2 regions of the Paenibacillus sp. FSL K6-1217 genome follow, and region 1 is predicted to be linked to the other one. Evidence: a T-box and tRNA genes for the amino acid it is inferred to sense, from the RefSeq annotation. Region 1 holds a T-box; the other holds one or more tRNA genes.

Region 1 (4,400 bases):
GCCGCCGGATCAGCCAGCTTCAGCTCACGGCCCAGCACCGCGCTTACTTCATAAGCGGCACCGATCATGCTTAGACAGTCGGAACGGTTAGGTGTCAGGTCGAAGTCAAGGATTTCGTCATTCAGGCCCAGCACCTTAAGAATATCCTGGCCCACCTCAGTCTGCTCAGGCAGCACCAGAATGCCCTCTTGCAGCTCTTTGGGCAGCAGCTTGTCGTTCAGGCCCAGCTCTTTGGCCGAGCAGATCATCCCCTGCGACAGCACGCCCCGCAGCTTGGCTTTTTTGATCTCCAGGCCCGGCAGCTTGGCACCCACCAGCGCGACCGGAACCTTCTGGCCTGCCGCAACATTCTTCGCTCCGCAGACGATCTGCAGATCCTCGCCCTGCCCTGCATCAACGATGCAGATATTCAGCTTATCGGCGTCCGGGTGCTTCTCTTTGGATTTCACATAACCGGTCACAATGCCGGATATTCCTTTGTTGCGGCGCTCTACTCCGTCAATCTCGATGCCGGCGGTGGTGATTTTGTCCGCCAGCTCATCCGCGGTCACCCCTTCCAGCGATATATAATCGGCCAGCCAGGCGGTTGATACTTTCATAATCGCACACTTCCTTTTTGTTTCAGATGTATTGATCTCCATGCCGGCCTGCGCCGGGGCACGCAGAAGGCGAAGCAAAGGCCGGGGCGCTCCCTAGCTTACTTCGAAGCATCCTGCACTAGCAAAACCTCCAGAGAATATTTGGACTTCCGGCCGCTGTTAGGATTGAATTTCCCGATTACACTGCTGGCTGCAGTAGAAATCCAATCCTAAAGGCGGTCGCTATCGCTCCTCCAGTTCCAAAATTCCCCTCCGGTTCTTTCTATTGCAGTTCATGTCCCCAAGTAATCAGCAGCCCACTACCTTTTCAATTCACCACCCGAGCCCCGCACACACCCGCCAAATCCCTAAATACCCTTGAACTGCTTCACAAAGCCCATATCATTCGTGTAGAAGTAACGGATATCATCGATGCCGTACTTCAGCATGGCAATCCGCTCAGCACCCATGCCGAATGCGAAGCCGCTGTAGACTTCAGGATCATAACCGCCCATCCGCAGCACATTCGGGTGGACCATACCGGCGCCGAGAATCTCCAGCCAGCCGCTCTGCTTGCAGAGACGGCAGCCTTCGCCGCCGCATTTGAAGCAGCTCACATCCACCTCAACGCTGGGCTCGGTGAACGGGAAGAAGCTTGGGCGCAGACGGATTCCCGCGCTGGGTCCGAACATCTCCTTCATGAACTGCTGCAGGGTCCCCTTCAGGTCGCTCATGCGGATATTGCGGCCGATCACCAGACCTTCAATCTGATGGAACTGGAAGGAGTGGGTCGCATCGTCGTCGTCGCGGCGGAACACCTTGCCCGGACAGATGACCTTGACCGGCTCCCCGTTCATGGCCTGCATCGTACGGATCTGAACCGGCGAGGTCTGTGTGCGCATCAGAATATCATCCGTAATATAGAAGGAATCCTGCATATCGCGGGCCGGATGGTTCTTCGGAAGGTTCAGCGCCTCGAAGTTGTAATAATCCGTCTCCACTTCCGGACCTTCTGCCACCTTGTAGCCCATGCCGATGAAAATATCCTCGATCTCCTGGATCACCCGGCTGAGCGGATGAATTCCGCCCTGCGGCATGCCGCGGCCCGGCAGGGTCACATCGATCTTCTCCGCATTCAGGCGGCTCTCTGTCTCCTGCTGCTGGAACAGCTCCTGCTTGGCGCCGATCACCTCTTCAATGGCACTGCGCACCAGATTGGCCACTTGGCCGATCACCGGACGCTCCTCCGCGCTTAGTCCGCCCATCCCGCGCAGAACCTCTGTCAGCTCGCCTTTTTTGCCAAGGTATTTGACGCGCAGCTCATTCAGAATCTGCGGATCGTTTACCGCCTGCAGCTTCGTCAGCGCCTCGGCCTTCAGTGCTTCCAATTTGTCTTTCATGGCTTGTACTGCCCCCTCAAATCTCGTATTGTTCAACAAAAAAAGGCCTTTCCTCCCGGTAAAGGGACGAAAAGACCGTGGTACCACCCTTGTTAGACGGCCGTACGCTTCCCTTAAGAGCAATATTCCCTCTTATGGTACTGCGGAGACCTGTCTCACTTTATACAGAATTAACGGTCTGCGGCCGGTCCCCCCTACTATCACGCTCAAGGAAGCCTTGAACGGAATTCAGGGAACTGCTCCGGAGTGAACTTCGGCAGCTCTGCTCTCTTAGAAACGCTCTCAATCTGCGGCGCTTCCTCCCTGTAAGCCAGGCACTGCGTACTCTTCTCCATCAATGCATTTATAAGGATTATAACCTCTACACTTCGATCCTCCACTTGGGAAGATATGTCCATCTATTATATGCAAAAACAGACATTTTGACAAGCCAGAATACGTTCTGGGTACACATGGCCGGGATCAGGAGGATACGGGCCTGCAACTCTGCCCGTTTTCCGCATATTTAATGCACAATTGATACCATGGGGGTATCGTTTGCAGTAAAAGTGGGTAATAGGACTCAAAGGTTAGAATACCTTTTACATAGTAGTAAGGTATACATAATGGTTCTTTGTATCGGCTGTAACGGATAGGTCCCCACTGCTTTCATACCGGCTCCATGGTCCGCTTCACGGCCTGTACATCCGGCAGCGAAAGCTGACGGGGCTTATTATTTTTCAGCAATTGCTCTGCTTAAGGGATGTCCTATATACTGGTGAAAAGAACCGCGATCTAACCGGAATTTATTCTTTCCATTGCCTCCTTCTTCCCCTGCTTTCTAGGACTCGCTAACAGATACTCTCTTACATGCCTGCAAGACGCCATAATCCGCATAAGGATAAGTCTCGCATGCACCAATGCTACACTCATGAGATTTGCAAAAGTTCTGTGCGGGGAGAGGATGACAGTGGCCGTTTTTTCGGAAAACACAAGTACACGCAGATTAATTCTATTATTCACCTCTATCGCCGTGCTTCTGGTTGGCATTAGTGTGGCCTCGCTGCTGATTCTGAATCATACGATGAACAAATTATCCGACTCCCTATACAGTGACGTCTACCAGAATTCCGAGCTCATTCTGAACGCCGACCGGGATCTGTATCAGGCAGGCCTAGCGCTTCAGACCACAATCAGCGGGGCGCTCAGCAGTGCGCAGCGCAGTACGCTGTCGCAGGAATTCGAGGATAATAATGCCCAGGCGCTGCAGCGAATCAGTACTGCCCGCTACAATCTGGATTCCGTGAAGAGCCCGTTCAATGGAATGAAGCAGAGCGAGCTGCTGCTGGACGAGCTGAGAGCTGAGCTGGATCACTTCGGGGCCACGCTTACCGCATGGAGGGATAACGGCCGGGAACTAATCTCGCAGCGGGTCCAGAACAGCTGGAATCCTGCCTCCTACTCTGCCCTCTCGATACATACGGAGCTCAGTGAGGTTCGCCACAGTCTGGATGAGGCAGAGGCCAGAATCGACAGCTATGCCAGCCAGGTGATGACGGAGTTCAATAATCTCAAAAGCTCCCTGTTCGCCGTCTACTCCGTCTTCCTGTTCCTGCTGGTTCTGGTCATCATCTATCTCAGCCGCAGACTGATCTCCCTGCAGAATGAAATGCAGGATGAGAAGTCACTCTATCAGCTGATCGGGGAGACGATGTCTGATTTCATTGTGCTGACTGACCCGAACGGTCTTATCCTGTATGCGTCCCCTTCCCATGCCGCTGCACTGGGTTATGTGCCGAGCAAAGGGGCGCCGCTCTCCAACTATATCCGGGAAGCCGAAATCTCCTGGGCCAAGCTGAAGAGTGTAGTGCAGTCGACACCGAGAATATCCGAGCTGCGCATGCGTTCAGCCGAAGGGCACTGGGTCTGGCTGGAGACCAAGGTTACCCCTATTGCGGGCAGCCGCAATTTCCCGGCGCAGTTCATGCTGGTATCCCGTGAGATTACCCAGCGCAAGCAATATGAGGAGCGGCTGCACAAGCTGGCCTTCTATGATCATCTGACCGCCATTCCGAACCGGGCCCATTTCAAAATGTACATGGAGAACCTGATCAACCAGCCCGAGGAACGCAGACAGGAGATCGCCGTGGCGCTGCTGGACTGCGACAGGTTCAAGCAGCTGAATGATACGCTTGGCCACTTGGCCGGCGATGAATTCCTGCAGCTGCTCTCCCGGGAGCTGCAGCAGACTGTGAAGGGCTCCGGCCAGGCCTTCCGGATCGGCGGGGATGAATTCGCCGTGGTGCTGCACCGGTTCACCAGCCCGCAAATGCTGGACGAGCTGCTGAACCGTCTGCTCCAGCTGTTCAACAAATCCTGGTCCGTCAACCAGGGCTCCAGCTTCCATACCTCTGCCAGCATCGGCGTGGCCCTGTATCCGCAG
Region 2 (4,400 bases), 3.1 Mb from region 1:
CTCAGCTTAAAAATCCAGCACAACCAGCCGTTGTTGCCAACAGTGCAGGTAACAACCGTCAGGTCAATATCTGGCGCTCTCCACTAGCTTGGCAGGTGACACTTTTTATGGGAATACAATCGGCCATTTTCTATGTGCTGGTGGCATGGCTGCCTGAAATCTTGAAAGAACAAGGCATCAGTTCAAGCCAATCCGGCTGGTTTCTCTCGGTTCTGATTATGGCTTCGCTCCCCTTTGCATTTATCGTTCCTATTCTGGCAGGTCGCATGTCCAGCCAACGCTTATTAGTGGTTATTACAACAATCCTACTTTTGACCGGAACACTTGGCCTTCTGTACAGCAGTATCGATCTGCTTCTGTTGTGGGTTATTATTCTTGGAATCGGAGCGGGCTTTGCCTTCGGCTTATCTATGATGTTCTTCGGCTTGCGTACCCAAAGTGCCCATCAGGCGGCTGAATTATCGGGCATGGCTCAATCCATCGGCTATCTGCTGGCAGCCATTGGCCCAGCGCTGATTGGATACTTGCATGACGCCAGTCATAGTTGGAGCGCTCCCCTCCTGATATTGGTTGGTGCATCTGCTCTACTCGGTATCGTGGGTCTAGGTGCGGCTAGAAATCAATTTGTGGGTTCTACGAAGTAAGTTCATGATATAAATGACTTAACATGTAAGCAGATGACATATAAATTAAAAGAAACCGGCCCTGTGTAGTAAAATACACAGGGCCAGTTCTTGTTCTCAGATACATATGGGATAAGGTACGAAAGCTCAAAGAACAAAATCATCCTGCAAATGAACGATGCTGGCGCCTCAGTTTTGTCCCTGTGCCCGATATACCAGATAATGCGTGCCTCTGGGCATGCAGACAATAAAAAAGCCCACCAGAGAATATCTCTGATGGACTCTTTTAACAGATACCGGCGAGAGGACTCGAACCTCCACGGTTTCCCACTCGATTTTGAGTCGAGCGCGTCTGCCATTCCGCCACGCCGGCAAATATTTAAAAATGGAGGTGCCACCCAGATTTGAACTGGGGATAAAGCTTTTGCAGAGCTTTGCCTTACCACTTGGCTATGGCACCGAAAAATGGAGCGGACGACGGGAATCGAACCCGCGACCCTCGCCTTGGCAAGGCGATGCTCTACCGCTGAGCCACGTCCGCATATAATGGCTGGGGATATAGGAATCGAACCTATGAATGACGGAGTCAAAGTCCGTTGCCTTACCGCTTGGCTAATCCCCAATATATTTTTAAAAGAAAATGGGGCGACCGATGGGTCTCGAACCCACGAATGCCGGAACCACAATCCGGTGCGTTAACCCCTTCGCCACGGTCGCCATGTGAAGCTTTTAAGTTGTATTGCTATGTAATTCTTATAAAAGAAATGGGGCGACCGATGGGTCTCGAACCCACGAATGCCGGAACCACAATCCGGTGCGTTAACCCCTTCGCCACGGTCGCCATATGATTCTTTTATATGAAATTACTTGGCAGGGGCAGCAGGAATTGAACCCACACCAACGGTTTTGGAGACCGTTGTTCTACCTTTAAACTATGCCCCTAAAAATGGTGGAGGCTGATGGATTCGAACCACCGAACACGTACGTGAGCAGATTTACAGTCTGATGCGTTTGGCCACTTCGCTAAGCCTCCACGGTATGGTGCCGGCGAGAGGACTTGAACCCCCAACCTACTGATTACAAGTCAGTTGCTCTACCAATTGAGCTACACCGGCATATTAAGTTGTGTATGGTGGCGCGGGAGGGAATCGAACCCCCGACACAAGGATTTTCAGTCCTTTGCTCTACCGACTGAGCTACCGAGCCATAAAATAAATTTTGTAAAAATGGCGGAACCGACGGGATTCGAACCCGCGATCTCCTGCGTGACAGGCAGGCATGTTAGGCCAACTACACCACGGTTCCATGTTGACACTTGGGGCCCCCGGAAAGTATTCGGAATATGCTACAGAGCAAATCTTCACTTTGTGGGGATTGGTTGCGGGGGCAGGATTTGAACCTGCGGCCTTCGGGTTATGAGCCCGACGAGCTACCGGGCTGCTCCACCCCGCGTCATTGTACAATATCTATTCGGTTAAGATAGATGGTGGAGGCTGAGGGGTTCGAACCCCCGACCCTCTGCTTGTAAGGCAGATGCTCTCCCAGCTGAGCTAAGCCTCCATATATGACTCGTATGGGATTCGAACCCATGTTACCTCCGTGAAAGGGAGGTGTCTTAACCCCTTGACCAACGAGCCATGCTGTGTAAAAAGTACTCAGTGAAAAGTAATGCTACGGAGAGAGAGGGATACTCTTCACTTCGTTGCGAGATTGCGATGCAGTGCTATCGAAGCCTATGCTCCAACGAACCACTGAGGGTTCTCATCCCTTTGCAGGGAGGTAACGCTACGGAGAGAGAGGGATTCGAACCCTCGAGACGCTTGTGGCGCCTACACGATTTCCAATCGTGCTCCTTCGGCCAAACTCGGACACCTCTCCATATGGCTCCCCGAACAGGACTCGAACCTGTGACAACTCGATTAACAGTCGAGTGCTCTACCAACTGAGCTATCAGGGAATATACATATCAGGCTTGATCGCCTGAAAACTGAATCCGAAACGAATCTGTGTATTAGAAATTGGATAAGCCCTCGACCGATTAGTATTGGTCAGCTCCATGCATTGCTGCACTTCCACCTCCAACCTATCTACCTCGTCGTCTTCAAGGGGTCTTACATACTGGGAAATCTCATCTTGAGGGGGGCTTCACGCTTAGATGCTTTCAGCGCTTATCCCGTCCGTACGTAGCTACTCAGCCATGCTCCTGGCGGAACAACTGATGCACCAGCGGTACGTCCATCCCGGTCCTCTCGTACTAAGGACAGCTCCTCTCAAATTTCCTGCGCCCACGACAGATAGGGACCGAACTGTCTCACGACGTTCTGAACCCAGCTCGCGTACCGCTTTAATGGGCGAACAGCCCAACCCTTGGGACCTACTTCAGCCCCAGGATGCGATGAGCCGACATCGAGGTGCCAAACCTCCCCGTCGATGTGGACTCTTGGGGGAGATAAGCCTGTTATCCCCAGGGTAGCTTTTATCCGTTGAGCGATGGCCCTTCCATGCGGTACCACCGGATCACTAAGTCCGACTTTCGTCCCTGCTCGACTTGTAGGTCTCGCAGTCAAGCTCCCTTATGCCTTTGCACTCTGCGAATGATTTCCAACCATTCTGAGGGAACCTTTGAACGCCTCCGTTACTCTTTAGGAGGCGACCGCCCCAGTCAAACTGCCCGCCTGACACGGTCCCCGTACCCGATAAGGGCACCAGGTTAGAACCTAGATACGATCAGGGTGGTATCCCAACGGCGCCTCCGCAGAAGCTTGCGCTCCTGCCTCAACGGCTCCCACCTATCCTGTACAGATCGTACCCAAATTCAATATCAAGCTGCAGTAAAGCTCCATGGGGTCTTTCCGTCTTGTCGCGGGTAACCTGCATCTTCACAGGTATTAAAATTTCACCGGATCTCTCGTTGAGACAGCGCCCAAGTCGTTACGCCATTCGTGCGGGTCAGAATTTACCTGACAAGGAATTTCGCTACCTTAGGACCGTTATAGTTACGGCCGCCGTTTACTGGGGCTTCGGTTCACAGCTTCGGATTGCTCCTAACCGCTCCCCTTAACCTTCCAGCACCGGGCAGGCGTCAGCCCGTATACTTCGCCTTGCGGCTTCGCACAGACCTGTGTTTTTGCTAAACAGTCGCTTGGGCCTTTTCACTGCGGCCCCCTCGGGCTATTCACCCTACCGAGGCACCCCTTCTCCCGAAGTTACGGGGTCATTTTGCCGAGTTCCTTAACGAGAGTTCTTCCGCGCGCCTTAGAATTCTCTTCTCGCCTACCTGTGTCGGTTTGCGGTACGGGCACCTTCTCCTGACTAGAGGCTTTTCTTGGCAGTGTGAGATCATGACCTTCGCTACTATAATTTTCGCTCCCCATCACAGCCCAGCCTTAGTAGTGTGCGGATTTGCCTGCACACCAGCCTCACTGCTTAGACGGACATCCATCAGTCCGCGTCACTACCCTCCTGCGTCACCCCATCGCTCATAGCGGATTACGGTGGTACAGTAATTTCAAACTGTTGTCCTTCGACTACGCCTGTCGGCCTCGCCTTAGGTCCCGACTTACCCTGAGCGGACGAGCCTTCCTCAGGAAACCTTGGGCTTTCGGCGGATCAGATTCTCACTGATCTTTTCGTTACTCATACCGGCATTCTCACTTGTATGCTGTCCAGCGCTCCTTACGGTACACCTTCAACCCACATACAACGCTCCCCTACCCCAGATACAAAGTATCTAGCCATAGCTTCGGTGGTGTGTTTAGCCCCGTTACATTTTCGGCG

What was found. The T-box of region 1 lies ahead of pheS (phenylalanine--tRNA ligase subunit alpha). A T-box ahead of a tRNA ligase gene usually reads a tRNA of that ligase, here a tRNA-Phe.
Region 2: it encodes a tRNA-Phe, which carries the amino acid that the T-box ahead of pheS (phenylalanine--tRNA ligase subunit alpha) is inferred to sense. The anticodon was not compared.

Annotation. Positions count from the first base shown of each region.
Region 1 is NZ_CP150271.1:7,115,519-7,119,918, reverse strand. It holds gene pheT (phenylalanine--tRNA ligase subunit beta) at 1-599, opposite strand, end outside; gene pheS (phenylalanine--tRNA ligase subunit alpha) at 947-1,978, opposite strand; T-box leader at 2,038-2,325, opposite strand; gene MHH28_RS31190 (diguanylate cyclase domain-containing protein) at 2,928-4,400, shown strand, end outside.
Region 2 is NZ_CP150271.1:4,006,054-4,010,453, forward strand. It holds gene MHH28_RS17565 (CynX/NimT family MFS transporter) at 1-644, shown strand, start outside; tRNA gene MHH28_RS17570 (tRNA-Leu) at 918-996, opposite strand; tRNA gene MHH28_RS17575 (tRNA-Cys) at 1,010-1,083, opposite strand; tRNA gene MHH28_RS17580 (tRNA-Gly) at 1,090-1,164, opposite strand; tRNA gene MHH28_RS17585 (tRNA-Gln) at 1,171-1,245, opposite strand; tRNA gene MHH28_RS17590 (tRNA-His) at 1,265-1,340, opposite strand; tRNA gene MHH28_RS17595 (tRNA-His) at 1,389-1,464, opposite strand; tRNA gene MHH28_RS17600 (tRNA-Trp) at 1,492-1,565, opposite strand; tRNA gene MHH28_RS17605 (tRNA-Tyr) at 1,571-1,656, opposite strand; tRNA gene MHH28_RS17610 (tRNA-Thr) at 1,663-1,738, opposite strand; tRNA gene MHH28_RS17615 (tRNA-Phe) at 1,754-1,829, opposite strand; tRNA gene MHH28_RS17620 (tRNA-Asp) at 1,851-1,928, opposite strand; tRNA gene MHH28_RS17625 (tRNA-Met) at 1,999-2,075, opposite strand; tRNA gene MHH28_RS17630 (tRNA-Val) at 2,108-2,183, opposite strand; tRNA gene MHH28_RS17635 (tRNA-Glu) at 2,189-2,260, opposite strand; tRNA gene MHH28_RS17640 (tRNA-Ser) at 2,412-2,501, opposite strand; tRNA gene MHH28_RS17645 (tRNA-Asn) at 2,505-2,580, opposite strand; rRNA gene MHH28_RS17650 (23S ribosomal RNA) at 2,642-4,400, opposite strand, start outside.